DNA from 2 places in the Streptomyces sp. NPDC029041 genome. Region 1 is predicted to be linked to the other one. Evidence: riboswitches for the same ligand, from Rfam matches in the RefSeq annotation. Region 1 holds a riboswitch; the other holds the start of a gene.

Region 1 (14,847 bases):
GGCACCCGGCCGACCGGCTCTTCGCCCCCATGTACGCGCCGGGCCCGCAGGGCAGCGCGGCGGGCGGCGAACTGATCGGCGTGCTCTCCGTGGACCGGCCGCGCAACGGCCGCCGGCCGGGCGCCTGGGGCCGCGAGGCGCTCCAGATGTACGCCTTCCAGGCCGCCATCGCCATCAGCAACGCCCGGCTGCGCGCCAACATGCAGCGCGCGCTGGTCCGCCTGGAGCGCGAGCAGCAGGCGCTGCGGGCGAGCGAGGAGAGCTTCCGGCAGGCCTTCGAGTACGCACCGTCCGGCATGGCCATCGCCGAGATGGGCGGCGACCAGCACGGCCGGATCCTGCGCACCAACGACGCGCTGTGCCGGCTGCTGGGCCGCCCCGCCTCCGCGATGCGCCGCTACTCCTTCTCCGACCTGGTCCACCCCGAGGACATAGGCACCCTGCTGCGCACCTCGGCGGAGGGCGGACGCGCGGAGCTGCGCCTCGGCCGCCGGGACGGCACGTACGTCTGGGTCAGCCTGCGCAACAGTGTGGTCGCCGACGCCGCCGACGGCCCGCGCTTCCTCCTCACCCACGTCGAGGACATCGAGGAGCGCAAGCGCCGCGAACTCCAGCTCGCCCACCGCGCCTCGCACGACTCGCTCACCGGCCTGCCGAACTCCGCGGAGCTGCGCTCGCGCCTGTCCGCCCGGCTCTGTCAACGCGCGTCATCCCCGCGCACCGCCGTGGAATCCGTCGACGCGGCCTACGGCCACCCCGACTTCGACGTGGCCGGGCCCGGCTTCGACTTCCGGCAGGGCGCCGAACCGTACGACGCCTACGACCACCATGTGCACACCGTCGCCCCGGACGGGGGCCACGACGACGGCACCAAGGGCCTCGCCGTGCTCTTCTGCGACCTCGACGGCTTCAAGTCGATCAACGACCGGTTCGGGCACAACGCGGGTGACGCGGTTCTCATCGAGGTCGCCCGGCGGCTGAGCAACGGCGTCCGCGACGGGGACACCGTCGCCCGGCTCGGGGGTGACGAATTCGTCATCCTGGCCGACGGGCTCGGCCGCGCCGACGCCCAGGACCTCGCGGTCCGGCTGCGCAACGAGATCATCCAGCCCATCCGCGCCGAGGGGCGGGCCGTACGGGTCGGTGCCAGCTTCGGCATCGGATGGGCACACTGTGGAATGACGGCGGACGAAGTGTTGAAATCCGCTGACGAGCGGATGTACGTCGAGAAACGATCTCGTCCCAAACAACACAGACGCGCCGGGTGAAGCCCTGGTCAGCGAGTTGATGCGGTCTGGGTCACCCGTTTGGGCCCCTGGGAGCGGGTAGGCTCGCTAACTCACCCGTGTACCGCATGCACCGCACCTGACTGAGGAGACCAAGGGATGACGCCCGGCAACAACGGCGCGAGCACGCCCGAGGACGACGACCCGTTCGGCTATCTCTACGCCGACGGGCAGGCCAACGGGGCCCAGCCGCCGTCCGGGGGCTACGGCTACCCCAACTCGGTCAACCGGGTGCGGGCCGTCGGCACCCGCCCGTACGGCCAGCAGCAGCCGCAGGCCGCTCCGACCGCGCCCTACGGCCAGGTCCCCCAGCAGGCTGCCCAGAGCCCCGGCCGGCCCAACGCGCACTACGCGGCGCCGGAGACGCTTCCGGGCGGTGCGCAGACCGTGCAGCATCACATGCCGGCCGGTGGCGGTGGCGGCGGCCGGGGTGGCCGCGGCCCGAACCACAAGGGCCTGCTGATCGGCGCGATAGCGGTGGTCGCCGCGGTCGTCGTCGGCATCGGCGTGGCCATGCTGGGCGGCGACAAGGACAAGGACGACGCGTCCGACGAGGTGGGCACGAAGCCGACCCAGTCCCAGGAGTCGAAGCCGAGCCCTTCGGCGAGCCAGGGCGGCGAGAACAAGGTGGAGCTGCCGGAAACCGACGCGAAGGCGCTGCGGCTCGGCGGCGCCGCGACCCTCGCCCAGGACGTCAAGGGCGCCGAGTCCGAGGGCGGCATCTACGTCGGGAACCTCAACCAGGTCGGTTCCTCGGTGACGTGGACCGTCAACGGTGTCCCCAAGGACGGCCCCTACACCGTCTTCGCCCGCTACAGCACGGCGGACGAGGACCAGAAGATGACGCTGACCGTCAACGGCAAGCCGTTCGGCACCAAGCTGAACCTGGGCAACTTCGCCCACGCCAAGGACGGCGACTTCTCCAAGGGCTGGACGAAGACCTACGCCTACCCGACCCTCACCGAGGGCACCAACACCATCACGGTCTCCTGCGAGGACGGCGACAAGTGCAACGTCCTGCTGGACAAGCTGTGGCTGAAGGCGGGCCAGGTCGAGGACTGAGCCGGCTAGGCCGCGCTGACCTCTCCCGAGACCGTCACCCTTCCCAGCAGCTCCTCGTACACCCCACGGTCGAATTCGCCGGCCGCCGGTGCCCGTACCGTCGCCGCTGCCAGGGCCGTCGCCCGGGTCAGGCGGTCGGGCCAGGGGAGATGGTCTGCCAGGCCCGAGAGCAGGCCCGCCACCGCCGCGTCGCCCGCGCCTGTCGGGTTGCCTCGCAGTGACGTCGGGGGGACGGCTCGCCAGCGGCCCTCCCGGGTGACTGCCAGCATGCCGTCCGGGCCGAGGGAGGCGACCACCGCCCCGGCGCCCCTGCGGCGGGCGTCCTGTGTCGCGCGCAGCGGTTCGTGGGAGCCGGTCAGCTCCGCCAGTTCGTCGGCGTTCGGCTTGATGATGTCCGGGCGGGCCGCGACACCCCGGCGCAGGGGTTCGCCGCTGGTGTCCAGGAGGACCGGGACCGAGAAGGAGCGGGCCGTGCGGACCAGGCCCGCGTACGCGCCCACCGGGACGCCCGGCGGCAGGCTGCCGCACAGGGCCACCGCGGAGGCCGAGGGAAGCAGGTCCGCGTAGGCCTTCTGGAGGGCCGACCACTCCTCGGGCGTGACCGTCGGGCCCGGTTCGTTCAGCTGGGTCGTGTCGCCGGTGCGCTCGTCGGCCACGGCGATGGTCCGGCGGGTCGCCCCGGAGATCGGGACGAGCGCGTCCACCACGCCCGGCACCGCCGCGAGCCCCTCCCGCACGACCCGGCCCGTCGCCCCGCCCGCGAACCCCGTCACCGTCACCTCGTGCCCGAGGGCCGCGAGCACCCGGGCCACGTTGACCCCCTTGCCGCCGGGGCGCTCGGTCACCTCGGAGACGCGGTGCGAGGCGTGCGGCCGGAGCGACCGTACGCGGTAGGTGATGTCGAGAGCGGTGTTCAGCGTGACCGTGAGGATCACCCGGGCCGACCTCCCCCGATGCGCTTGCCGACGTGAACGTGCAGGTAGCCCGATCATGCCAAACGAGACGGCGGTCGGCCCAGTCCTGGAGTCGGCCACCGTCTCCCGACTACGGGACGGATCAGCCCAGTTGGGGACCGACCACCCACTCGCCCCGTCGCATCACGCCCTTCAACTCGTACGCGGAGTCGAGGATCAGCAGGTCGGCGTGTTTTCCGGGCTCCAGTGAGCCGATCGTGTCGTCCAGGCCGAGCAGCCGGGCCGGATTGGCGGACAGGGCCGTCACCGCCTCCTCGACGGACAGTCCGTCGACGGTGACCGCCCGCTTGAAGGCGCGGTCCTGCGTGAGGGTCGAGCCGGCGATCGTGCCGTCCTCCACGAGCCGGGCCACACCGTCCGCGACCTCCACCTCCAGCGGGCCCAGCCAGTACCGTCCGTCGCCGAAACCGGCCGCGTCCATCGCGTCCGTGATGAACGCGACCCGGTCCGCCCCCGCGTGGTGGAACGCCAGCCGCAGCGCGGCGGGGTGCAGGTGCGTGCCGTCGTTGATCAGCTCGACCGTGATCCGCTCGTCCTCCAGCAGCGCGGCGATCGGGCCGGGGGAGCGGTGGCCGAGGGGCGGCATCGCGTTGAAGAGGTGCGTGGCGACCGTGGCGCCCGCGTCGATGGCCTCCACCGTCTGCTCGTAGGTGGCGTCCGTGTGGCCGATCGCCGCGATCACGCCGTGGTCGGCGAGGAGGCGTACGGAGTCCAGGCCGCCGGGGAGTTCGGTGGCCAGCGTGAGCATCCTGGCCTGGCCCCGGGCCGCGTCGATCAGCTTGCGGACGTCCCCGGGGTGCGGGTCGCGCAGGAGGGCCTCGGAGTGGGCGCCCTTGCGGCAGGGGGAGATGAACGGGCCCTCGAAGTGGACACCGGCGATCTCGCCCTGCTCGGCGAGTTCGCTCAGCAGGCCGGCGCGGCGGGTGAGGAAGTCCATGTCGCCGGTGACGGTGGAGGCGACCAGGGTGGTCGTGCCGTGCAGTCGGTGGGTGTGGATGCCCTTGAGGATGTCGTCGACCGAGCCGGAGGTGAAGGAGGCTCCGCCGCCGCCGTGGTTGTGCAGGTCGACGAAGCCGGGGATGACGTAGTGGCCGGTTACGTCGATGACGTGGGCGTTTTCGGGGGCCCGCGGGGTGATGCGGGTGCCCTCGATGGCCACCTGGCCGTTTTCGGCGGTTCCGGTGGGGAGGACCACGGTCGCGCCGGTGAGCACAGTGGGGGCTCCCGATGTGGCGGGGTGCGGGGGCGTCGTGGCTGGTCGCGCAGTTCCCCGCGCCCCTTGGGGGGATGCCATCAGGGCGTTACCTCCATGCGGTTGGTCGATGCCAGAAGATCCCAGGCCAGTAGGCCCGCCCCCAGGCATCCGGCGCCGTCGCCCAGCGCCGCGGGGACGAGCGACGGCTGTTTCTGGAAGGTGATCCGCTGCCGGATGGCCTCCCTCAGCGGCGTGAAGAGGGTTTCCCCCGCCTCCGCCAGGCCGCCGCCGATGATCAGGGTGCGGGGGTCCAGCAGGGTCAGGGCCGTGACCAGGCCGTCGGCCAGGGCGGCCACGGCCTGCTGCCAGACCGCCTCGGCCCTCGGGTCGCCGGAGTCCACCGCCTTCGCGCAGTCCGCCGCGTCCGCGCCCGGCTCGCCGCAGGCCGCGGCCCAGGCCTCGCTCACGGCCGCCGCCGAGGCGAAGCGCTCCAGGCAGCCGCGCTGTCCGCACGGGCAGGGCGTCCCGCCGGGGCGTACGACGATGTGCCCGATCTCGCCCGCGAAGCCGTGCGCACCCGCCTCGACCCGGCCGTCGACGCCGATGGCGCCCGCGATGCCGGTGCCCAGGGCCACGAACAGGAACCGGTCCGCGCCCCGGCCCGCACCGACCCGGCCCTCGGCGAGGCCGCCGGTGCGCACGTCGTGCCCGAGGGCGACGGGGACGTCCAGCCGCTGCGCCAGCAGGTCGCGCAGCGGGACGTCGCGCCAGCCGAGGTTGGCCGCGTAGGCGGCGACGCCCCGCGCCTCGTCGACGATGCCGGGAACGGCCACGCCGGCTGCGCAGGCGGGCGTGCCGAAGTGCTCGGTGCCGTACGCGTGCAGCTCGGCGGCGAAGTCGAGGATTCCCGCGACGACGGCGTCCGGCCCCTGGGCGCGTCCGGTGGCCCGGCGGGCCCGGTGCAGCACCTCGCCGCCCGGCCCGGCCAGAGCGGCCTTCATCCCGGTGCCGCCCACGTCGAGGGCGATGACATGTCTCACGGGAACAGTGTGACCCGGGGACCCGCGAGAGGTCTAGTCCACTCACGTGGTGTAGACCTTGTTCCGGATATCGAAATGTGTCGGCGGCTCAGATGCCGGGGTTGGGGAAGAACAGCGGTGCAGCGGCGAATGGCAGGAACGATCGCGGTGGTGTCCGCACTGGGCATGACGGCGGTCCTCGGCGGCTGCGGCCTCACGGGCGGCTCGTCCGACGTGACCCTGAAACTGGTCGCCGCCGACTACGGCGACAACGCGGCCAACAGCTCGAAGAAGTACTGGGACAAGCTGGCCGAGGAGTACGAGGCCGGCCACCCCGACGTCAAGGTCGACGTCAGCGTGTACTCCTGGAACGACGTCGACCGCAAGGTCCGTGAGATGGTCGCCGCCGGTGACCCGCCGGACATGGCGCAGATCGGCGCGTACGCGGACTACGCGGCGAAGAACCAGCTCTACAAGGCCGACGACCTGCTCTCCATACCCGTGCAGGCCGACTTCGTCGGACAGCTGGCCTCCGCGGGCCAGGTGAAGGGCGTGCAGTACGGGATGCCGTTCGCCGCCTCCACGCGCGTGCTCTTCTACAACAAGACCCTCTTCGCCAAGGCCGGCATCACCCCGCCCGAGTCCTGGAAGGACCTGGCCGCCGGCGCCGAGGCGCTCAAGGCGGAGGGTGTGAAGTACCCGTACGCGCTGCCCCTCGGTCCGGAGGAGGCGCAGGCCGAGACCATGCAGTGGATGCTCAGCGGCGGGGGCGGCTACACCGACAGCGTCGACAGCTACGCCATCGACTCCCCGCAGAACATCGACACCTTCTCCTGGCTGAAGGAGGACCTGGTCGGCAAGGGCCTGACCGGGCCGGTCGCGCCGGGCCGGCTCAACCGGGCCGCGGCGTTCGCCGCCTTCGCCAAGGGCCAGGTCGGCATGCTCGACGGCCACCCGTCGCTGATGAGGATCGCCGCCAAGGGCGGGGTGAAGTACGGGATGGTGCCCACGCCGGGACACGAGGGGCCGAGCAGGTCGACGCTCGGCGTCTCCGACTGGATGACCGCGTTCCGCAAGAACGGCCACCGCGACCAGGTGGGCGACTTCCTCGACTTCGTGTACAGCGAGAAGAACGTGCTGGCCTTCTCCCGCGAGTACGACCTGCTGCCGGTGACCTCCTCCGCGTCCGGCACCATGGCCGCGTCCGAGGAGGACCGGCACCTCAAGCCGTTCCTGGAGGAGCTGCTGGCCTCCGAGCTCTATCCGGTCGGCAAGACCTCCTGGGCCGACGTCAGTGCACAGGTCAAGCAGCGCATCGGCAAGGCCGTCGCGCCCGGTGGCAGCCCCTCGGGTGTCCTCGGCGGCATCCAGGTGGCGGCGACCCGGGCGGAGAGCGGGGAGTAGCTCCGCTGTGCTGTCGGTGGCGGGCGTTACGGTGCCGGGTATGGACGAGGAGACGGGTGAGCAGGGGCTCGGGCGCCGGGAGCGGGACATTCTCGCGCTCGAACGCCGGGGCTTCTCCGGGCCCGGCGTGAAGGAACGGGCCATACGGGAGGAGCTGGGGCTCGCGCCTGTGCGGTATTACCAGCTGCTCAATGCGCTGCTGGACGACGCGCGGGCCTTGGCACACGATCCGGTGACGGTCAATCGGCTGCGGCGGGTTCGGGAGCGGCGTCGGTCCGAGCGGTGAGTGGGGATTCCTGGCCGTCGCGGGCTGCGGGTGCGTGGGGGTTGTTCGCGCAGTTCCCCGCGCCCCTGGAGGTACGTGTCCTTCAGCCGATCTGGTGAGCCAGGGCCCTCAGCAGCCCCACGACACCCTCCGGGCCGTCCACCACCACGTCCGCGCGCTCCCTGAGTTCGGTCACCTCGTCGCTGCCGCTGCACACCAGCAGGCCCGGGGTGCCGGTCGTGCGGAGGGTGTCGACGGCCGAGTAGGCGGGCAGGTCGCCCAGGTCGTCGCCGCCGTAGAGGACCGAGCCGGCGCCGATCTCTCGCGCGAACCCGGTGAGGGCGGCGCCCTTGTCCATGCCGGGCGGGCGCAGTTCGAGGACCATGCGGCCGGGCTCGACGATCAGCCCGTGCCGGGTCGCCAGGCCGGTGAGCGGCTCGCGCAGGGCCTCGAAGGCGCCCTGCGGGTCGGCGGCCCGGCGGGTGTGCACGGCCACCGCCCGGCCCTTGTCCTCCACCCAGGTCCCGCTGCCTTCGAGCAGCCCGGGCAGTTCGGCGCGGACCGCGTCGACGCCCGGGTGCGGGTCGGGTGCGGTGACCTCGCCGCTGCGGGCGTCCCACCGCTCGGCCCCGTAGTGCCCGAGGACGACGAGGTGCTCCAGGCCCGGCGCGTTCGCGAAGCCGCCGTTGCGCACGGCGACCTCGGCGGGGCGGCCGGTGATCACCGCGATGGCGGCGACCTTCGGGGCGAGCGCCGTCAGCGCGCCCAGGGCCTGCGGGTGGGCCCGGGCCTGCTCGGGGTCGGCCACGATCGGCGCGAGCGTCCCGTCGAAGTCCAGGGCGATCAGTGCCTTCCCGGGCTGCGCGAGGAGAGCGGCGAGACCGTCCTGACCGGCCTGGGTGGCGGGGGTGGGGAGGGCCGCCGCGTCGGGCCCGGGCAGGCCGCCCCGCCCGCGCTGCGCGGCCGGCGACTCGTTCGCCGGGCCCCGGCTCGACACGCCCCTCTGGCTGCTCATCCGGTCCTCAGCCCCTCAGCGCGTCGAGCTGGTCCAGGAACCACCGGGCCGGTGGCAGGGCCGTCGCCGCCGCGGCCAGGCGCTTGGTGCGTTCGGCGCGTTCCTCCGGGCGCATCGACAGCGCCTCGTGCAGGGCCGCCGCCGTGCCCGTCACGTCGTAGGGGTTCACCGTGATCGCGTCCTCGCCCAGCTCCTCGTGCGCCCCGGCCTCCTGCGACAGCACCAGCGCGCAGCCCGCGTCGGAGACGACCGGGACCTCCTTGGCGACGAGGTTCATGCCGTCGCGGATGGGGTTGACCAGGGCCACGTCGGCGAGCCGGTAGGCGGCCAGGGAGCGGGCGAAGTCGTCCTTGACGTGCAGCACGACCGGCTTCCAGCCCGGCGTGCCGTACTCGGCGTTGATCTCGTCCGCCAGCCGCTGCACCTCGGCCGTGTAGTCCCGGTACACCGCGAGGTCCTGCCGGGAGGGGTAGGCGAAGGCGACGTGCGTCACCCGCTCGCGCCACTCGGCGTGGGTCTCCAGCAGCCGGCGGTAGGCCAGCAGGCCGCGCACGATGTTCTTGGACAGTTCGGTGCGGTCCACCCGGACGATGGTGCGGCGGCCCTCGCCGATCTCCTCGCGCAGCGCGGCGATCCGCTCCTCGACGTCCGGCTCGTGGGAGCGCGCGCGCAGGAAGTCCGCGTCGGCGCCGAGGCCGTGCACGCCGACCCTGGTGCCGCCGAGCCCGCCCGCGAACCGCTCGGCGCACGCGGTGAACGCCTCCGCCCAGCGCTCGGTGAGGAAGCCCAGCCGGTCCGCGCCGAGCATGCCGCGCAGCACCTGCCCGGCCACGTCGTCCGGCAGCATCCGGAAGTACTCCGGCGGCGCCCACGGCGTGTGCGAGAAGTGCCCGATGCGCAGGTCGGGCCGCAGCTCGCGGAGCATGCCCGGCACCAGCGTCAGGTGGTAGTCCTGCACCACGACCGCCGCGCCCTGCGCGGCCTCTTCCGCCAGCGCCTCGGCGAACGCCCGGTTGTAGGCCTCGTAGGACGCCCACTGCCGCCGGAACTCCGCGTCGAAGACGGGCTCCAGCGGCGTCTGGTAGAGCATGTGGTGCACGAACCACAGGACCGAGTTGGCGATGCCGTTGTACGCGTCGGCGTGCACGTCGGCCGGGATGTCCAGCATCCGCACGCCGTCCTCGCCGACGCCGCGCCGCACCGCCTCCCGGTCACCGTCGGAGAGCGCCGAGCACACCCACAGCGCGTCCGCGTCCGAGCCGATCGCGGAGAGCCCGGACACCAGCCCGCCGCCGCCCCGCTTGGCGTCCAGCGAACCGTCCTCACCCACCGTGTACGAGACCGGGCCACGGTTGGAGGCCACCAGCACCTGTGCAGCACCGTACGTCGAAGACATAAGCCTCAACCTAGCCCGGCCCCCGAACGCTCAAACGTGCGGATCTGCCGCACCCGGCCGAAAAGGGCCCCGGTCAGGCCGCCTTCCGCGCCTGGTACTCGGCGATCTCCACCATCGGCGGGCGCTCCTCGGTGTCCACGGAGTGAGTCCGCGGCTCGAAGCCGTCCGCCCCCCGCTCGAACTGGGTCAGGGACGGCCGGATCAGATGCCCGCGGGCCAGCCGCAGCTGGGCGGTGCGGTAGATCGCGGCGGCCATCCGGCCCAGCGCCTGCCCGTCCTGGTGCCGGTGCTTGCGCACCCCCACGTCCACCTGGGCGAGGGCGTCCAGGCCCACCAGGTGCAGGGCGTCCACCAGCATGCCCAGCTCCACGCCGTACCCGACGGGGAACGGCAGCTGCTCCAGCAGTGAGCGGCGGGCCGCGTACTCGCCGCCGAGCGGCTGCACGAAGCCGGCCAGCTGGGGCCAGTGCATGTTGAGCAGCGGGCGGGCCATCAGCTCGGTGACCCGGCCGCCCTGCCCGGCGGCACCGCCGAGGGGGCGGTCGTACATGGCCTTCACCAGGTCCACGTCCGGGTCCGTGAGCAGGGGGCCCACGATCCCCGAGACGAAGTCGGACGAGAAGTCCCTCAGGTCCGCGTCGACGAAGCAGACGATGTCCCCGCGGGTGACGAGCAGTGAGCGCCACAGCACCTCGCCCTTGCCGGGCACGGCGGGCAGGCGGGGGAGGATCTCGTCCCGGTGCACCACCCGCGCGCCCGCGGCGGCGGCCACCTCGGAGGTGCGGTCGGTCGACCCCGAGTCGACGACGACCAGCTCATCGACGAGCGGGACCTGCAGCATCAGGTCATGGCGGATGACGGCGGCGATGTCGCCGACCGTCTCCTCCTCGTTCAGCGCGGGCAGCACGACACTGACCGACCGGCCCGTGCGCTGCTTGGCGGCGAGGATCTGGTGGAGCGGGCGCTCGTTCGCTGACCAGGAACGGGTGCTCAGCCAGCGCTCGACTTCTTCCAGCACCGTGGCGGCTCCTTTGCGTGCTCTCGGCGGGACGGACTGCCCGCCGCGGTAGCGGCTGACGGATGCAGTCATCTCGCGGTTCGGACGACTATCTCAACTCTCCTGGTCGTCGGTTACAGTCTTGAACAACGCGGATGACCATCACATGTCCGGGGTCACCCGCCGCCTACAACCACATACAGCTCATCCAGAGGGGCAGAGGGAAACGGCCCGATGAAGCCCCGGCAACCCTCCAGTCGGTACTCGTAGGTCACTGGCGACCACACGCGCGAGGCTCCCGGCTCGGGAAGGTGCCAAATCCGTCTCACGGCGAGATGCGTCGTGAGGAAGATGAGGAGAAAGGGCCTCGCCTCACATGGCTGCGCAGACTGTTGCAAGCACCACTGAATCCACCGTAGACCTCGGCCCCGCCGCCGCGCTCAGCTGCCGCGAGTGCGGCCACCGCGTGCCCCTCGGCCCGGTCTTCGCGTGCGAGGAGTGTTTCGGCCCGCTGGAGATCGCCTACGACTTCTCGGCCTACGACACCGAAGAGCTCCGCAAGCGCATCGAAGCGGGTCCCGCGAACATCTGGCGCTACGCCCCGCTGCTGCCCGTCCCGGCCGACGTGGCGGACAAGCCGAACATCAACCCGGGCTGGACCGCGCTGGTCAAGGCCGACAACCTCGCGCGTGAGCTGGGTGTCGACGCCGGGAAGCTGTTCGTGAAGGACGACTCCGGCAACCCGACGCACTCCTTCAAGGACCGTGTCGTCGCCCAGGCCCTGGAGGCCGCCCGCGCCTTCGGCTTCACCACGCTCTCCTGCTCCTCCACCGGCAACCTCGCCGGCGCCGTGGGGGCCGCCGCCGCCCGCGCCGGCTTCCGCTCCTGCGTGTTCATCCCGCACGACCTGGAGCAGGGCAAGGTCGTCATGGCAGCGATCTACGGCGGCGAGCTCGTCGGCATCGAGGGCAACTACGACGACGTGAACCGCTTCTGCTCCGAGCTGATCGGCGACCCGGCCGGTGAGGGCTGGGGCTTCGTCAACGTCAACCTGCGGCCGTACTACGCGGAGGGTTCCAAGACCCTGGCGTACGAGATCTGTGAGCAGCTCGGCTGGCGGCTGCCGGACCAGCTCGTGGTGCCGATCGCCTCCGGTTCCCAGCTCACGAAGATCGACAAGGGTCTGCAGGAGCTGATCAAGCTCGGTCTGGTCGAGGACAAGCCGTACAAGATCTTCGGCGCGCAGGCGCTCGGCTGTTCGCCGGTGTCCACGGCGTTCAAGGCCGGGCACGACGTGGTGCGCCCGCAGAAGCCGGACACCATCGCCAAGTCCCTCGCCATCGGCAACCCGGCGGACGGGCCGTACGTGCTGGACATCGCGCGGCGGACCGGCGGTGCGGTGGAGGACGTGACGGACGAGCAGGTCGTCGAGGCGATCAAGCTGCTGGCGCGGACCGAGGGTGTGTTCGCGGAGACCGCCGGTGGGGTGACGGTGGGGGTGACGAAGAAGTTGATCGAGAGCGGGGCTCTCGACACCTCCAAGACCACCGTCGTGCTCAACACCGGAGACGGCCTCAAGACGCTGGATGCGGTGGCCGGGACCGGGCTGACCGCGACCATCCGGCCCAACCTGGACTCGTTCCGTGAGGCCGGGCTCGTCTGATCGTCGTTCGCTGCGGGCCGGTGGGGGCTGGTCGCGCAGTTCCCCGCGCCCCTGAGGACGCGCCCCAGCCGTAGCTCAATCGAAACCGGAGGTCATATCCCGATGAGCGTCACCGTTCGGATCCCCACCATCCTGCGTACCTACACCGGCGGGCAGGCCGAGGTCGCCGCCGAGGGCGCGAACCTCGGGGAGGTCATCGCCGATCTGGAGAAGAACCACACCGGGATCGCCGCCCGCGTGCTGGACGACCAGGGCAAGCTGCGGCGGTTCGTCAACGTCTACGTCAACGACGACGACGTGCGGTTCGAGCAGGGTCTGGAGACGGCGACGCCGGACGGTGCCGGTGTGTCGATCATTCCCGCCGTCGCCGGCGGCTGAACCGGTCGGTCGGCTGGTTGTTACCTTCGGTAACGACCGTCACTGAGAGTTTATCGAATTGCCCCCTCCGTGAGAGAAGCGGAGGGGGCAATTCTGTGTGGTTGAGCGGGGTACAGTTGGGGAACGCGGCCCCGATTCCCTGATCGGAACCCTGAATTCCCGCTACGAGCCCGACAAGATGTAGCCAAAGTGTGTATGTCTTTTGCGGCTTTTGTTCCCTTTGTGTGGCCCGACTTGCCCTGAATTCGGGCGAATTCTCCCCACATTCCGGACCCTGCGCGTCCAGATTTCTCGTCCGATTGACCTGTTGCAGACGGCAGTTGGACAGATACATTCAGCCGCGGTCGACGCGTTCCGGCGCACGCCCCCAACCGTGGGGGGTGAGGTCTGACCCGGATCCGCGAAGTGTGGATCTGTGCAAGGGCCAGTAATAGGGGAGTTAGGCATGGCTCAGGGCACCGTCAAGTGGTTCAACGCGGAGAAGGGGTACGGCTTCATCGCGGTCGACGGTGGTGCGGATGTTTTCGTCCACTACAGCGCGATTCAGATGGACGGCTACCGCACCCTTGAAGAGGGCCAGCGGGTCGAGTTCGAGATCTCGCAGGGTCAGAAGGGACCGCAGGCCGACATGGTTCGCGTCTCTGCCTGAACGCGCACCACGACCAACGCTCAAGCGACCGGTCTTCTGAGAAGGGCCCGCACCCCCCGGGGGGTGCGGGCCCTTCGGCCTGCTCGAAGCGCATGCCGGGGGTGTTCGCCGGGGGCTGACGTGACCGCCCGATCCCCGGGAGGCGCTTGCACTCGCCATGCCCGAGTGCTAATCATTGCGTTAGCACTCTGAAGGTGAGAGTGACAACGTAAGGACCGGGTCGGTGAGGCCCGCAGGCCGGGTGGGGAAGGAACCCACGAGGCAAGCGAGCCGTCCGTCGCGGGCGCGGGCGCGGTCCGGAGTCATCACCCCCAGTCCTGGAGGGACCACTTCACATGGCCAAGATCATCGCGTTCGACGAGGAGGCGCGGCGCGGCCTCGAGCGCGGCATGAACCAGCTCGCGGACGCCGTCAAGGTGACGCTCGGCCCCAAGGGCCGCAACGTCGTCCTCGAGAAGAAGTGGGGCGCGCCCACGATCACCAACGATGGTGTCTCCATCGCCAAGGAGATCGAGCTCGAGGACCCGTACGAGAAGATCGGCGCCGAGCTGGTCAAGGAAGTCGCCAAGAAGACGGACGACGTCGCCGGTGACGGTACGACCACCGCGACCGTTCTCGCCCAGGCCCTGGTCAAGGAGGGTCTGCGCAACGTAGCCGCCGGCGCCAACCCGATGGCCCTCAAGCGGGGTATCGAGCGTGCCGTCGAGGCCGTCTCCGCCGCCCTGCTGGAGCAGGCGAAGGACGTCGAGACCAAGGAGCAGATCGCCTCCACGGCCTCCATCTCCGCCGCCGACACCCAGATCGGCGAGCTCATCGCCGAGGCCATGGACAAGGTCGGCAAGGAAGGCGTCATCACCGTCGAGGAGTCCCAGACCTTCGGTCTGGAGCTGGAGCTCACCGAGGGTATGCGCTTCGACAAGGGCTACATCTCGGCGTACTTCGCCACCGACATGGAGCGTATGGAGGCCGTCCTCGACGACCCGTACATCCTGATCGCCAACTCGAAGATCAGCAACGTCAAGGACCTGCTGCCGCTCCTCGAGAAGGTCATGCAGTCCGGCAAGCCGCTGCTGATCATCGCCGAGGACGTCGAGGGCGAGGCCCTGTCGACCCTGGTCGTCAACAAGATCCGCGGCACCTTCAAGTCCGTCGCCGTCAAGGCCCCGGGCTTCGGCGACCGCCGCAAGGCGATGCTGCAGGACATCGGCATCCTCACCGGCGGCGAGGTGATCTCCGAGGAGGTCGGCCTCAAGCTGGAGAACGCCACGCTCGACCTGCTGGGCAAGGCCCGCAAGGTCGTCATCACCAAGGACGAGACCACCATCGTCGACGGTGCCGGCTCGGCCGACCAGGTCCAGGGCCGCGTCAACCAGATCCGCGCCGAGATCGAGAACAGCGACTCGGACTACGACCGCGAGAAGCTGCAGGAGCGCCTGGCGAAGCTCGCCGGCGGTGTCGCGGTCATCAAGGCCGGTGCCGCCACCGAGGTGGAGCTCAAGGAGCGCAAGCACCGCATCGAGGACGCCGTGCGCAACGCCAAGGCG
Region 2 (14,847 bases), on a different contig from region 1:
GCCGCTCTCCGGCGTCGTGCTGCTGCGTGACCTCGGTCCGCTGCCCGGCACCAAGCTCCGCCACACGCTGTGGTCCAAGGGCAAGCTGCTCGTCAACATGAACACCAACGAGCCGCTGCGTCCCTCGGACGTCGCGGTCGGGTCGCTGACCTTCGCCAAGCCCGAGGGCCTGGAGGAGCACGACCACGACTTCCAGAACGAGATCGCCAAGGCCGCCCTGATGATCGTCCGGATCCAGCCGGAGGACATCAAGGACAAGCGCGAGCTCGAGTGGTCGCACCAGGGCATCGTCGCGTACTCGAAGATCTGCACCCACGTCGGTTGCCCGATCTCCCTGTACGAGCAGCAGACGCACCACGTGCTCTGCCCCTGCCACCAGTCCACCTTCGACCTCTCCGACGGTGCCCGAGTGATCTTCGGTCCCGCCGGTCACGCCCTGCCGCAGCTCCGCATCGGCGTGAACGACGAGGGCTACCTCGAGGCGCTCGGCGACTTCGAAGAGCCCGTCGGCCCTGCTTTCTGGGAGCGCGGATGAGCACTGCACAGAATCGCCGCAAGGCACCCGCGGGTGAGCGGGTCGCCGACTGGGCCGACGGCCGCCTCGGGATCTACTCCCTGGCCAAGGCCAACATGCGCAAGATCTTCCCGGACCACTGGTCCTTCATGCTCGGTGAGATCTGCCTCTACAGCTTCATCATCATCATCCTCACGGGTGTGTACCTGACGCTGTTCTTCCACCCGTCGATGAACGAGGTGGAGTACCACGGCAGTTACGTCCCGCTTCAGGGGCAGCTGATGTCGGAGGCGTTCGCCTCCACCCTGGACATCAGCTTCGACGTCCGCGGCGGTCTGCTCATCCGGCAGATCCACCACTGGGCGGCGATCATCTTCCTCGCCGGCATGTTCGTGCACATGATGCGCGTCTTCTTCACCGGCGCGTTCCGCAAGCCGCGCGAGATCAACTGGCTGTTCGGCTTCCTGCTGTTCGTCCTGGGCATGTTCACCGGCTTCACCGGCTACTCCCTCCCGGACGACCTGCTCTCCGGCACCGGTGTCCGCTTCACGCAGGGCGCCATCCTGTCCATGCCGATCGTGGGCACGTACATCTCGATGTTCCTGTTCGGCGGGGAGTTCCCGGGCACCGACTTCGTCGCCCGGTTCTACTCGATCCACATCCTGCTGCTGCCGGGCATCATGCTCGGGCTCGTGGTCGGCCACCTGATCCTGGTCTTCTACCACAAGCACACCCAGTTCGCGGGTCCCGGCCGGACCAACAAGAACGTCGTCGGCATGCCGCTGCTGCCGGTCTACATGGCCAAGGCCGGAGGCTTCTTCTTCCTGGTCTTCGGTGCCATCGCGGCCATCGCCGGCATCGCGACCGTCAACCCGATCTGGGTTCTCGGCCCCTACCGTCCCGACCAGGTGTCGACCGGTGCCCAGCCGGACTGGTACATGGGCTTCGCCGAGGGTCTGGTCCGCGCCATGCCGGGCTGGGAGATCAACCTCTGGGGTCACACGCTCGTGCTGGGCGTGTTCATCCCGCTGGTGCTGTTCGGTGTCTTCCTCGCGATCATCGCCCTGTACCCGTTCATCGAGTCGTGGGTCACCGGGGACAAGCGCGAGCACCACATCCTGGACCGCCCGCGCAACGCCCCGACGCGCACGGCCGTAGGTGTCGCCTGGGTCACCGGCTACATCATCATGCTGATCGGCGGTGGCAACGACATCGTCGCCACGCACTTCCATCTGTCGATCAACGCGGTGACCTGGTTCGTCCGGATCGGGTTCTTCCTCGGCCCGGTCATCGCCTTCGTCGTCACCAAGCGCATCTGCCTCGGCCTGCAGCGCCGGGACAAGGAGAAGGTGCTGCACGGCCGCGAGTCGGGCATCATCAAGCGCCTGCCGCACGGTGAGTTCATCGAGGTGCACGAGCCGCTCAGCCAGGAGCAGATGTACACGCTCACGGCGCACGAGCAGTACAAGCCGGCCGAGATCGGCCCGACGGTCGACGAGAACGGTGTCGAGCGCAAGGTGAAGGGCTCCGAGAAGCTGCGCGCCAAGCTCAGCGACGCCTACTACGGCGAGGGCGCCCAGATCCCGAAGCCCACCGCCGAGGAGTACCGGGAGATCACGAGCGGCCACGGCCACCACTGATCACTGCTTCGCCACGCCACAGAGGGGCCCCGTCCGATCACCGGACGGGGCCCTTCGCCCTGCCCGGGGCTGGATAGGGTGGACCCGTTGAGACTCTCGTCCCGCAGTGCGGGACGCCTGACCCTGGAGCGGCTTATGAGCGCTGTGACCCCCGCTGGAGGCGACACCGCGGCGGGCCGCTCCTGGCCCCTGCTGCTGAACGGCCTGCTGGACGGCAGGCACCTGAGCGCGGACGACACCGCCTGGGCGATGGACCGGATCATGCGCGGCGAGGCGACCGAGGCGCAGATCGCCGGGTTCGTCGTGGCCCTGCGCGCGAAGGGCGAGACCGTCGAGGAGATCAACGGCCTGGTCCGCACGATGTACGCGCACGCCAACGTGATCGAGGTGCCCGGGGCGACGGTCGACATCGTCGGCACCGGCGGCGACGGCGCGAAGACGGTCAACATCTCCACGATGTCCTCCATCGTCGTCGCCGGCACCGGCGCCAAGGTCGTCAAACACGGCAACCGGGCCGCGTCCTCGGCGTCCGGGGCCTCCGACGTGCTGGAGAAGCTCGGGGTCAACCTGGAACTGCCGCTGCACCGGGTCGCGGAGGTCGCCGACGAGGCCGGGATCACCTTCTGCTTCGCGGTGAAGTTCCACCCGGCGCTGCGCCACGCGGGTGCCGCCCGCGGCCAGTTGGGCATCCGCACGGTGTTCAACGCCCTCGGCCCGCTCACCAACCCGGCCCGGGTCCGTGCCCAGGCGGTCGGTGTGGCGGACCCGCGCATGGCGCCGATCGTCGCGGGAGTCTTCGCCGAGCGTGGCAACTCGTCCCTGGTCTTCCGGGGCGACGACGGCCTCGACGAACTGACCACCACGGCCACGTCCCGGGTGTGGACCGTCCGGGACGGCAAGGTCACCGAGGAGGCCTTCGACCCGCGTGACGTGGGCCTCGAACTCGTCCCGGTGGAGGCGCTGCGCGGCGCCGACGCCTCCTACAACGCCGAGGTCGCCCGCCGCCTGCTGGACGGCGAGACCGGCCCGGTCCGCGAGGCGGTCCTGCTGAACTCGGCGGCGGCCCTGGTGGCTCTGGAGCCCACCGCGGCGCCCCTGGCCGAGCAGATCGCCGCCGGGATGGCGAAGGCGGCCGAGTCCATCGACTCGGGGGCGGCCAAGCGCACGCTGGAGCGCTGGGTGGCCGCGAGCAACGCGTAGCGGACCCCCGTCGGCGGAACGACCGGCGTCCCGCGATCCGGACTCGGGTTGCGGGGCGCCGATCTCTTCGCGTACGTTCCTGAACAGGTCATGAGTGACAGTCATGAGGCCCCGGCCGACTGTCCGGCAACCCTCCGTCCGTGGCGGGGTGCCCCGGGTGAAGACCGGGCCGCAGGCAGCGAGGTCTGCGGCAAGCGCGTGACGAGGAGTCTTCCGTGAACCAGCGAATGCGATAGGGCCGCAGAGCCCCGCCTCCGCATCCCCTTTTCCTTTCACCCCCGCTCGAGCCGTACGCGCTCGCGGGCGGATTCCACCTGCCTTCACGGGAGTTCCGTCATGTCTGTCTCCACCCTTGCCGCCGGCCAGTCCGTTTGTGCCCCGCTGCCCGTTCTGGGGCGGGATGTCACCGTGCCGCTCGTGACCGGCGGTGAGGTGACCTACGCCGCGCTCGACTACGCCGCCAGCGCCCCGGCGCTCCAGCGGGTCTGGGACGACGTCGCCGCCTACGCGCCGTACTACGGCAGCGTGCACCGCGGTGCCGGGTACCTGTCCCAGCTGTCGACCGACCTGTTCGAGAACGCCCGCCGGACCGTGGCCGAGTTCCTCGGCTGCCGCGAGGACGACCAGGTCGTGTTCACCCGGTCGACCACCGACTCCCTCAACCTGCTGGCCGCCGCCCTCCCCGCCGACTGCCAGGTCTTCGTCTTCGAGACCGAGCACCACGCCTCCCTGCTGCCCTGGCAGGAGGCCCGGGTCACCTACCTGGACGCCCCGCGCACCCCCCGGCAGGCCGTCGGGACCCTGGAGCGCGCCCTCGCCGGCCGTGACCCCCACGGGCCGGCGCTGGTCTGCGTCACCGGCGCCTCGAACGTCACCGGCGAGCTGTGGCCCGTGCGGGAGCTCGCGGCGGCCGCGCACGCCCACGGTGCGCGGATCGTCCTGGACGCCGCCCAGTTGGCCCCCCACCACCCCGTGTCCGTCGCGGACCTCGACGTCGACTGGGTCGCCTTCTCCGGGCACAAGCTGTACGCGCCCTTCGGCACGGGCGTCCTGGCCGGACGCGCCGACTGGCTGCGCGCGGCCGAGCCGTACCTCGCGGGCGGCGGCGCCAGCCGCAAGGTCAGCCGGCGCGAGGACGGGGGAGTGGACGTGGAGTGGCACGACAGCGCCGCGCGCCACGAGGCCGGCTCGCCCAACGTCATCGGCGCCTACGCCGTCGCGTCGGCCTGCAAGGCGCTGACCGAGGCGGGCTTCGACACCCTCGTCGCCCGTGAGCAGCACCTGGTCCGCACGGTGCGCGACGGTCTCGCCGACGTGCCCGAGGTGCGGTTCCTGTCCCTCTTCGGGGACGACGCGCCGCGCGTCGGCGTGCTCTCCTTCGTCGTCGAGGGCTGGAACAGCTCCCACTTCGCCGCCGCCCTGTCCGCCGAGTACGGCATCGGCGTACGGGACGGGCTGTTCTGCGCCCACCCGCTGCTGCGCACCCTGCTCGGCAGCGACCCGCAGACGCAGGGCGAGTGCGGGTCGCCCGAGGCCGCCCCCGGGGAGAAGTCGCTCAACGCCATCCGGGTCAGCTTCGGCGCCGGCACGCCCGACGAGCACGTGGAGCGGTTCGTGCGGGCGGTGAAGGAGCTCGTGACGGACGGCGCGCAGTGGAACTACCGCACGCAGGACGGCCGCTGCGTGCCGGACACCTCCGCCTAACCGGCCGCCCCGGGGGGACCGACGCGCCCTAGTTGTCGAGCCCGATGGAGAACGCCGCCTCCAGGTCGTGCTGCGAGTACGTGCGGAACGCCACGTGCGTGTCGGTTCCCTCCACCCCGGGGATCTTGCTGATCCGGCCCGGGATGACCTCCGCCAGGTCCTCGTGCTCCTTCACCCGGACCATCGCGATCAGGTCGTAGGTGCCGGTGACGGAGAAGACCTCGCTGACGCTGTCCAGCGCCGCGATCGACTCGGCGATCTCGGGGATCCGGTCCACGCTGGTCTTGATGAGGACGATCGCGGTGATCACGGCTGGTTCTCTCCCTCGGGAGCCGGAGCAGGGGCGGCCTTCACTCTAGTGGGGCCGGTGGGGCGGCCGTAGCGGACCGACGCGTAGCCGAAGCCCAGACCGAAACCGATCAGGTGGGCCAGGTAGGCCACCCCCGGCGCGTCCGGGGCCCGTCCCGCCGCCAGCCACTGCAGCGCCGCCCAGAACGGCAGGACGACCCATGCCGGAAAGCGCACCGGCAGGAAGAACAGGAACGGCAGGAGACTGGTCACCCGGGCCCGGGGGAACAGGTACAGAAATGCACCGAGGACCGCCGAGATCGCCCCCGAGGCCCCGACCAGGGACTGATCGGAGTCCGCGTTGGCGACGGCGTAGCCCAGCAGGGCCAGGTAGCCGCAGCCGACGTAGAACAGGATGAACTGCACCCGGCCCATCCGCTCCTCGGTCATCGCCCCGAAGACGTAGAGGAAGAGCATGTTGCCGAGCAGGTGGACCCAGCTGCCGTGGACGAAGAGCGCCGTCGCGGGGGTGAGGGCCGCCCCCGCGGACCCCTCGAACAGTTCTGCGGGGATCACCCCCCAGCGCCGGAAGTAGGCCCGCTGCACCGCGAGCACCTCGTCGCCGGTGCCGTACGCCGGATTGAGTCCCGAGGCGGGCCCGGCCAGGAAGACCGCGCAGCACACGGCGATCAGTGCGTACGTCACCGGCGCCGAGGATCCCCGGACCGATCGGCCGGCCCGGATGATCGACGCGCTCCACTTGCTGATCATGAACACAGAGCATGACGTAACCGGACGCAACCTCGCAGATCGCCTCGCCGCCGTGGACGCGCGGGCGGCGAGGACCCGCCAGGCCGTAGGGTTACGAGCCACACGCACCGGGGATGCCGGTCGCGTCACGGACACTAGAAGGAAAGAGAACAGGTCACGATGACGGTTCCCCTGCCGACCGCCGGGACGCGGTGGCGCTGCACCCTCTGCGGCAACCTCACGAGGTTCGACGTGACCCGCTCGTCGAAGGTCGTCGAGTACGTCCACCTCGACCTGGCCGGAGAGCCGAAGGTCGAGGAGCGCGAGGTGCTCAGTGAGACCATCGAGTCGGTGCGCTGCCGCTGGTGCAACGCGGTGGACCAGGTGGAACTCGTGGACAGGCCGGGCGCCGGCTCCTGAGGATGGGGGTCCCCCCGCTCGAGCGAAGTCGAGAGTGGGGGAGGGCCCCGCACGGATTGGGGTGTGACGGATGGTGGAGACCACAGGCGGGGGGCCGGGCGACGGCGCCGCCGAGGTGCTCGACCGTCCGCTGCCCGACGGCGTGCGCCGCAGAGTCGTGCAGATCGTCTCCGACGGCTTCGGCTCGCTGACGGTCGGCGAGCTGCCCGCACAGCTCAGGCAGTACGCCCGGTTCGCGCCGAACCGCCGGACGAAGTTCGCAGGCAACGCCATGGCGGCCGCGCTGGAGACGGATGCGCTGTTCCGGCAGCGCATCGGGGAGAAGCTCAGAGAGGCCCAGCCGGAGCTGACCGGCGCTCTCGACTCAGGCTCCCCGCCCCCGGCCGCGGACCCGCTCGACGTGGCGGCCGCGGCCTACGTACTGCGGCCACCCGGCTGGGTGAAGCTGGTGGCCGCCGCCGGTGAGGAGGCCCAGCGGGCCGACGCCGAACGCGCCGACGAGGAGAGCCGGGCCGAACTGGAGCGGCTGCGGGCCGAGCTCGACCGGGCCCGCGAGCACACCCGGGCCGAGACCGAGCGGCTGCGCACGGAGCTGGAATCGGCCAAAAAGGAAACCGAGGCGCTGCACCGCAAGCTGCGCGCCGCCCTCAGCGACGTCAAGCGCGGCGAGGCCGCGCTGCGCAAGGCGCACGGCGAGATCGACGCCGTCCGCGCCGAGGGGCACGCCCAGGTGTCCGCCGCCGAGAGCGAGACCCGGCGGCTGAAGTCCCGGCTGAGCGAGTCCGAGGCCGCTCTGGAGGCCGCACGCCGGGCCGCACGCGAGGGCCGCAGCGTCGAGGACATGCGGGTACGGCTGCTGCTGGACACCCTCCTGGACGCCACCCAGGGGCTGCGCCGCGAACTGGCCCTGCCGCCGGTGTCGGTGCGGCCCGCCGAGACCGTGGACGCCGTCGAGCCGGGCCGGATGACCCCGAAGGACATCGCCGCCCGCGCCCTGTCCGAGGACGACCCGCAGGTCCTCGACCAGCTGCTGGCGCTGCCGCAGGCGCATCTGGTCGTCGACGGCTACAACGTCACCAAGACCGGCTATCCGCAGATGCCGCTGGAGAAGCAGCGCCTGAGGCTGCTCGGGCAGCTCTCCCAACTGGCCGCGCAGAGCGGCGCCGAGGTGACCTGCGTCTTCGACGGTGCCGAGCTCGCCGCGCCGGTGCTGCTGGCCCCGCCGCGCGGCGTACGCGTGCTGTTCTCGAAGCCGGGCGTCACCGCCGACGAACTCATCCGCCAGCTGGTGCGCGCCGAACCGCCGGGGCGTCCGGTCATCGTGGCGTCCACCGACCGCGAGGTCGCCGACGGCGTGGCCCGGGCCGGTGCCCGCCCGGTGGCCTCGGCCATGCTGCTCAAGCGCCTTTCGCGCGCCTAGGGGGCGTACGCCCGCTCTGTAACCTCCGGGCGTGATGCCCGGATTGGTGAGGCCCGTGGGCCACGGTGCGTCAAATGAGTCTCACTGCCTGTGAGTCCAGGGGAAAAGATGGCCTACCGTGACGCAATTTTTCATCTGAGGATTTGAACTGATCACAGGAAGGTCACTAGGGTCAGGCCCAACCTCCGCTCGGGTGATCACTCATCGGGAGAGACGGCGGAGGGGCCAGAAGGAGCTTTTCACCCGTGGCGTCCCACCGTCGTCCCAAGCAGCCGAGCCGCGCACGTGTGACCGTGCTGACCACAGCCGCCGCCGCTGCCGTCGCCTTCAGCTCGCAGGCCGCCAACGCGGCCCCCAGCGAGAAGCCGAGCAAGGACGAGGTCAAGACCAAGGTCGACAAGCTCTACGAAGAGGCCGAGCAGGCCACCGAGAAGTACAACGGTGCCAAGGAGAAGCAGGAGAAGCTCCAGAAGGAGATCTCCACCATCCAGGACAACGTGGCCCGCGGCCAGGAGGAGCTGAACGAGCTCCGCGACAGTCTGGGTCTCGCCGCCGCCTCCCAGTACCGCACCGGCTCCATCGACCCCTCGGTCCAGCTGTTCCTCTCGGCCAACCCCGAGGACTACCTCGACAAGGCCTCCACGCTCGACCAGTTGAGCAGCCAGCAGGTCGAGGCGCTGAAGAAGGTCCAGGAGAAGCAGCGCGAACTCGCCCAGGAGCGCGCCGAGGCCTCCGAGAAGCTCAAGGACCTCGCCTCCACCCGGACCGAACTGGGCAACAAGAAGAAGGAAGTCCAGGGCAAGCTCGCCTCCGCGCAGAAGCTGCTCAACAGCCTCACCGCCGCCGAGAAGGCCGAACTCGCCGCCGAGCAGAACCGCGCCAGCCGGGCCAGCGAGCGCGACGCCCTCGACGTCGACGTCCCGCCCGGCTCGGGCCGCGCCGCCGCCGCCTTCGCCTTCGCCCAGAGCCAGCTCGGCAAGCCCTACGTCTACGGCGCCACCGGCATGAGCTCCTTCGACTGCTCCGGCCTCACCTCCCGGGCCTACGCCTCCGCCGGCATCCAGATCCCGCGCACCTCCGAGGCGCAGTCCCAGATCGGCACCAAGATCTACTCGACCAGCCAGCTCAAGGTCGGCGACCTGGTCTTCTTCTTCAACGACCTGCACCACGTCGGCCTCTACGCCGGAAACGGGCAGATCATCCACGCCCCGCGCACCGGCACGGTCGTCCGCTACGAGTCGATGAGCACGATCGGCGGTCCGTTCATGTTCGGCGTCCGCGTCTGACCCCGTTCCTCGCAGCTCGCGACACCGTCCCGAGGTCCCTTCCGCGCCTTCAAGATCAGGACACCGTGTCCGCCGTTCGGGCGATTCATGACCGCCCGAGTGAGCCCACGCCCCGCCATTGACCTGCGTCAGCGGCGGGGCGCAGTGCCGGACACCCACGGACGGTCGTTGGCGGCCCCCTGCGACGGGGCTACTGTCTGCCGCGTTCCAAGTCCGTCAGCGGAAGGAGAGCGGCTTCCCGTGGGGTCCCATCGCCGCCTTGCACCGTCCGGGTTCGACCGGGGCGCCGGTGCCGCCGTCAGCATCCTGTCCGTCGCGGCCGCCGCCCTGGGCACGGTACCCGCGGGCGCCGCGCCGCACGACGACACCCGGGCCACGGTGGACCGGCTCTACGCGCAGGCCGAGAAGGCGACCGAGGCGTACAACGAGGCCGACGAGCGCGCCGACGTGCTGCGCGAGGAGGCCGGCACCGCCCGGGACCGCGTCGCCCGCCAGCAGCAGCGGGTCAACAACCTGCGTGAGTCCCTCGGTTCGCTCGCCGGCGCCCAGTACCGCTCGGGCGGCATCGACCCGTCGCTCGCCCTGCTGCTCTCCGACGACCCGGACGACTACCTCGACCACGCGTCCCGGCTCGACCGCCTCACCACCCGCCAGGCCGGTGAGCTGAGGAAGCTCCAGGACGCCCTGCGCGACCTCGCCCAGGAGCGCGAGGAGGCCGCCGCCAAGCTCCGCGAACTGGAGAAGAGCCGCACGTCCGTCGCCGCCCACAAGAAGACCGTGGAGCGCAGACTCGCCGCGGCCAGGCGACTGCTCAACTCCCTGCCGGACGCCGAGCGAGACGCCTACGCCCGTGCCTCCCGCTCCGGCCGCCCGGGCATGTCAGGCCTCGGCGGCACCGGCGCCGCCTCCGAACGTGGGTCCGCCGCCGTCGCCGCCGCCCGCAGCGCGCTCGGCAAGCCCTACGTCTGGGGCGCCAACGGGCCCACCGGCTTCGACTGTTCGGGCCTGATGCAGTGGTCGTACGCGCAGGCGGGGGTCGCCCTGCCGCGCACCTCCCAGGGTCAGCGGTACGCCGGCCGGCAGGTCCCGCTGTCCGAGGCGCGCCCCGGAGACCTGGTCCTCTACCGGGGCGACGCCAGCCACGTCGGGATGTACATGGGCGACGGCCAGGTCATCCACGCGCCCTATCCCGGCGCGCCGGTGCGCTACGACCCGGTCGGGATGATGCCCGTCTCCTCGGTCACCAGGGTCTGACCGGCGCGGCCCGGCGCCCGTACGATCGGGACGTGGCTGGTCGAAGGTCGGGGCGTGCGCTGGTGGCGCTCGTCGTGCTGCTCGCCTTCCTGGCCGGGTGCGGCGGGCGGTCCACGGCCGACAGCGCCACCGCCGACGTCCAGCGCCTGCTGGACCGCAGGGCCGCCGCGGTCCTGGACCGCGACGAGCGGTCCTATGAACGGACGGGCGGGGGGACGGACTTCGCCAGGCTGCGTGCGGTTCCGGTGGCCGCGTGGTCGTACCGGGTGACCGCCGTGCACCGCACCGGCGACACGGCCACCGCCGACGCCGAACTGCGGTACCGCGTGGCGGGGTACGACCGGGCGCCGGTGGTGGCGGGGCGCACCCTCCGGCTGGCCCGGGACCCGGACGGGCGGTGGTTCGTCGACGCCGACCGGCCGGCGAGAAAGGCCGCACAGCAGCTGTGGGACCAGGGAGCGGTGCAACCGGTCCGGGGCCGGCACAGTCTCGTGCTCGGCGTCGGGCAGTCCGGGCGGGCGCTGCGGCACTTCGCGGACCTGGCCGACCGCGCCGTACCGGCCGTGTCGGACGCCTGGGGCACGGGCTGGAGCCGGCGGGTCGTCGTGCTGGTGCCGAAGTCGGTGGAAGGGATGGCGGGGCTGCTCGGTTCACCCGCCTCCTCCTACCGCGGCATCGCGGCGGTCACCACCGGCGAGACGGGGGCTCCGGCCCGGGCGCCGGCGGACCGGATCATCGTCAACCCGGACGCGTTCGCGCTCCTCGGCGGTCTCGGCGAGCAGGTCGTCGTCACCCACGAGACCACCCATGTCGCCACCCGCGCCCGGACCACGGCCGCCACGCCGCTGTGGCTGTCGGAGGGGTACGCCGACTGGGTCGGCTACCGCGCCGCCGGCCGCACCCCCGCCGAGGCCGCGCCGGAACTGACCCGGGCCGTCCGCGAGGACCGGATCCCCGCCGCGCTCCCCGGCGACGAGGACTTCGGCTTCACCGGCGACGCCGGCCGACTGGCCCGCTCCTACGAGAGCGGCTGGACGGCGTGCCGGCTGATCGCCGACCGCTGGGGCGAGGCCCGGCTGGGCGCGTTCTACCGGGCCGTCGGGGAGCACCGGCAGCGGGCCGGGGCGGTGGAGGACGCGATGCGGAAGGTCCTGGGGACCACGCCCGAGGCCTTCACGGAGGACTGGCGGGCGTATCTGCGGGACCAGCTGGGCTGACCCGGAGTCCGCGGCACCGGCTGGACTGGCCCTAGACCGCGGGACCATCTGGGCAGACCCGGAGACCGCGGGAGTGGCTGGAGCGACCCGGAGACCGCGGGACCGGCTGGGCTGACCCGGAGACTGCGGGAGTGGCTGGAGCGCCCCGGAGACCGCGGGACCGGCTGGGCTGACCTGGAGTCCGCGGGACCAGCTGGGCTGACCTGGAGTCCGCGGGACCAGCTGGGCTGACCTGGAGTCTGCGGCACCGGCTGGACTGACCCGGAGACCGCGGCACCGGCTGGACTGAGCCGTAGACCGCGGGACCGGCTGGATGCTGATGGCGGGCCTGATCGCGCTCGGCGGTGTCTTCGAGGGCAGCGGAGGCGCCCCCGCGCTGCTGCGCGTCACCGCGCTCGGGACCGCGGTCCAGCTGGCGTTCGCGTACGGACTGACGGGGCTCGGACTGCCCGGCGTGTGCCTGGCGCTGGCGTCCGCGGCGGCGGTGCAGTGTGCCCTGGTGGGGCTGCTGTTTTGGCGGGTTCCGGCTCAGGAGGAGACGGGGGTCTCGTCCGTCCGGGTCGGCTGAGGGGGTACGGGTGCGGGCTGGGTGACGGGCGGTACGGTCTGCCGCCACAGGGTCCGGGCCGCGATCAGCGCGGCTGCCACCAGCAGACCGTTGCGCACGAACAGCAAGGTGATCCCGAGGCCGTTGCTGGCCACCACGTCGGCGAAGTAGAACGGGAACTCCAGCACCGTCACGAAGCACGCGACCAGCACCAGGGCGACCGGCAGCCGCATCCGGCTGCCGGGGAAGTACAGGCACACCGCCGCGAGCCCCACCAGCCACACCATGTACTGGGGGCTGATCACCCGGCTGGTGGTGGTGAACATCAGCACCGCCACGAAGGCCGCGTCGGCGAGCGTGTGCTCCTCGAAGCGCCGGGCCAGCAACCGCCACAGCACCAGCCAGCCGAAGGCCGCCCCCGTCAGGAACAGCGCGCCCGTGCTCACCTCGCTCACATACGGCCCGAGGAACTCGATCGAGCCGTAGTTCAGCCGCACCTCGCCCTGCCAGCCGAAGTGCCGGGCGACGTGGAAGACCAGCGCGCCCAGCGACTCCACCTCGGTGCCCCGGTCGCGCTGGAACGTCAGGAAGGCGAACGCGCCGGGCATGGCCAGGGCGAACGCGCCCGTCACGGCGATGCCGGTCACCAGGGCCGACACCCAGGCGCTGCGGCGGCGGGCGCCCAGGAGCAGCATCGCCGGCCAGACCTTCAGCAGCGCGCCGAAGGCGGCCAGGGCGCCCATGGTCCTCGGATGCCTGGCCCCCGCGAGCAGCGCGGCCACGGCCACCGCCGTGACCATCACGTCGTAGCGGGCGTACACCGTCGGGCCGAGCAGCGGCACGCCGATCACCCACACCCAGGCGCCGCGCAATGAACGGCCCGGGCGGCGTCCCGCGAAGGCCATGAGGGCCAGCACGGCCAGGTCGGTGACGCAGACCAGCACGAAGAAGGCCGTCGCGTAGTCGAGGAAGGGCAGCAGGCCGGGGGAGAGGATCGCCAGGGCGGCGGCGGGCGGGTACTGCCAGGTGACGTCGGCCAGCGGGAAGGTCCCGGTGCTCAGGACGCGGTACCAGCCCTGGTAGATCACCTGCACGTCACTGGTGACGTCGGGGCCCGGGAAGACGTACACCTTCAGGACGAACAGCAGCAGCAACAGCCTCGTGAGACACCAGACCACCGGCAGCCATGCCAGGGACCGCCTCGTGCCCGTCGTCTTCACGTGATCCCTGCCCGTTCGCGTGCCGTGTTGATGGGGCCATGATGGGCCCACCGGCTGTGAGCGTGCCACATGTGCTTGCGCACAGGGCGGTGAGGGCGGTTCGGTAGGGTCGGCGGCGTGCGCAAGACCCTGATCGTGACGAACGACTTTCCGCCCAGGCCCGGGGGCATCCAGGCGTTTCTGCACAACATGGCGCTGCGGCTGGACCCGCAGCAGCTGGTCGTCTACGCCTCGACCTGGAAGCGGACCCGCGAGGGCGTCGAGGCGACCCGCGCCTTCGACGCCGAGCAGCCCTTCACCGTCGTACGGGACCGTACGACCATGCTGCTGCCGACGCCCGGCGCCACCCGGCGGGCCGCCAACCTGCTGCGGGAGCACGGGTGCGAGTCGGTGTGGTTCGGGGCGGCGGCCCCGCTCGGCCTGATGGCCCCGGCGCTGCGCGCCGCGGGAGCCGAGCGGCTGGTCGCCACCACGCACGGCCACGAGGCCGGCTGGGCGCAGCTGCCCGCCGCCCGGCAGCTGCTGCGCCGGATCGGCGACGCCACGGACACGATCACCTACCTGGGCGAGTACACCCGCTCGCGCATCGCCTCCGCACTGACGCCCGAGGCGGCCGCCCGGATGGCGCAGCTGCCGCCCGGCGTCGACGAGAAGACCTTCCACCCCGGCTCGGGCGGCGACGAGGTCCGGGCACGACTCGGCCTGACGGACCGCCCGGTGGTGGTGTGCGTCTCCCGGCTGGTCCGGCGCAAGGGCCAGGACACCCTGATCCGGGCCATGCCCCGCATCCTGGCCGCCGAGCCCGACACCGTCCTGCTGATCGTCGGCGGCGGCCCCTACGAGCGGGACCTGCGGCGGCTCGCCCACGAGACCGGCGTCGCCTCCGCCGTCCGCTTCACCGGTGCCGTGCCCTGGTCCGAGCTGCCCGCCCACTACGGCGCCGGCGACGTCTTCGCGATGCCCTGCCGCACCCGCCGCGGCGGCCTCGACGTCGAGGGGCTCGGCATCGTCTACCTGGAGGCCTCCGCGACGGGCCTGCCGGTCGTGGCAGGCGACTCGGGCGGCGCCCCGGACGCGGTCCTCGACGGCGAGACGGGCTGGGTGGTGCGAGGCGGTTCCCCGGAAGAGGCCGCCGACCGCATCACCACCCTCCTCGCCGACCCGGAGCTGCGCCGCAGCATGGGCGAGCGGGGCAGGGAATGGGTCGAGGAGAAGTGGCGCTGGGACCTGCTCGCGGAGCACCTCAAAGACTTGCTGTAGAGCAATCGCTCCGTAAGGGGCGCGGGGCTGTATCGATGTGCGGCTCCGCCGCGTGGGCGCGAGAAACCACGAACAACCCGCACCCGCCCACAAGGATCAAGCCGCACCCCACTAGGCGGAACCGTAT

What was found. A riboswitch is a leader RNA that binds a small molecule or an ion and turns the genes downstream of it on or off. The one in region 1 is predicted to bind S-adenosylmethionine.
Region 2: another riboswitch for S-adenosylmethionine. It lies ahead of AB0F04_RS09215 (aminotransferase class V-fold PLP-dependent enzyme); the one in region 1 lies ahead of thrC (threonine synthase).

The regions. Positions count from the first base shown of each region.
Region 1 covers NZ_JBEZWO010000005.1:152,217-167,063, forward strand. Annotated here, with positions in the region: gene cdgB (diguanylate cyclase CdgB) at 1-1,268, shown strand, start outside; gene AB0F04_RS14070 (carbohydrate-binding protein) at 1,386-2,348, shown strand; gene AB0F04_RS14075 (1-phosphofructokinase family hexose kinase) at 2,354-3,283, opposite strand; gene nagA (N-acetylglucosamine-6-phosphate deacetylase) at 3,405-4,535, opposite strand; gene AB0F04_RS14085 (ROK family protein) at 4,616-5,557, opposite strand; gene AB0F04_RS14090 (extracellular solute-binding protein) at 5,687-6,940, shown strand; gene AB0F04_RS14095 (DUF3263 domain-containing protein) at 6,981-7,226, shown strand; gene otsB (trehalose-phosphatase) at 7,309-8,220, opposite strand; gene AB0F04_RS14105 (trehalose-6-phosphate synthase) at 8,228-9,616, opposite strand; gene AB0F04_RS14110 (glucosyl-3-phosphoglycerate synthase) at 9,690-10,634, opposite strand; SAM riboswitch class I at 10,815-10,971, shown strand; gene thrC (threonine synthase) at 10,990-12,276, shown strand; gene AB0F04_RS14120 (MoaD/ThiS family protein) at 12,379-12,654, shown strand; gene AB0F04_RS14125 (cold-shock protein) at 13,100-13,303, shown strand; gene groL (chaperonin GroEL) at 13,639-14,847, shown strand, end outside.
Region 2 covers NZ_JBEZWO010000003.1:419,729-434,575, reverse strand. Annotated here, with positions in the region: gene AB0F04_RS09230 (Rieske 2Fe-2S domain-containing protein) at 1-535, shown strand, start outside; gene AB0F04_RS09225 (cytochrome bc complex cytochrome b subunit) at 532-2,154, shown strand; gene trpD (anthranilate phosphoribosyltransferase) at 2,290-3,354, shown strand; SAM riboswitch class IV at 3,441-3,557, shown strand; gene AB0F04_RS09215 (aminotransferase class V-fold PLP-dependent enzyme) at 3,691-5,058, shown strand; gene AB0F04_RS09210 (Lrp/AsnC ligand binding domain-containing protein) at 5,087-5,368, opposite strand; gene AB0F04_RS09205 (rhomboid family intramembrane serine protease) at 5,365-6,117, opposite strand; gene AB0F04_RS09200 (hypothetical protein) at 6,277-6,516, shown strand; gene AB0F04_RS09195 (NYN domain-containing protein) at 6,587-7,936, shown strand; gene AB0F04_RS09190 (NlpC/P60 family protein) at 8,182-9,222, shown strand; gene AB0F04_RS09185 (NlpC/P60 family protein) at 9,463-10,476, shown strand; gene AB0F04_RS09180 (hypothetical protein) at 10,509-11,693, shown strand; partial or broken gene AB0F04_RS09175 (MATE family efflux transporter) at 12,007-12,261, shown strand; gene AB0F04_RS09170 (glycosyltransferase family 87 protein) at 12,222-13,460, opposite strand; gene AB0F04_RS09165 (glycosyltransferase family 4 protein) at 13,578-14,720, shown strand.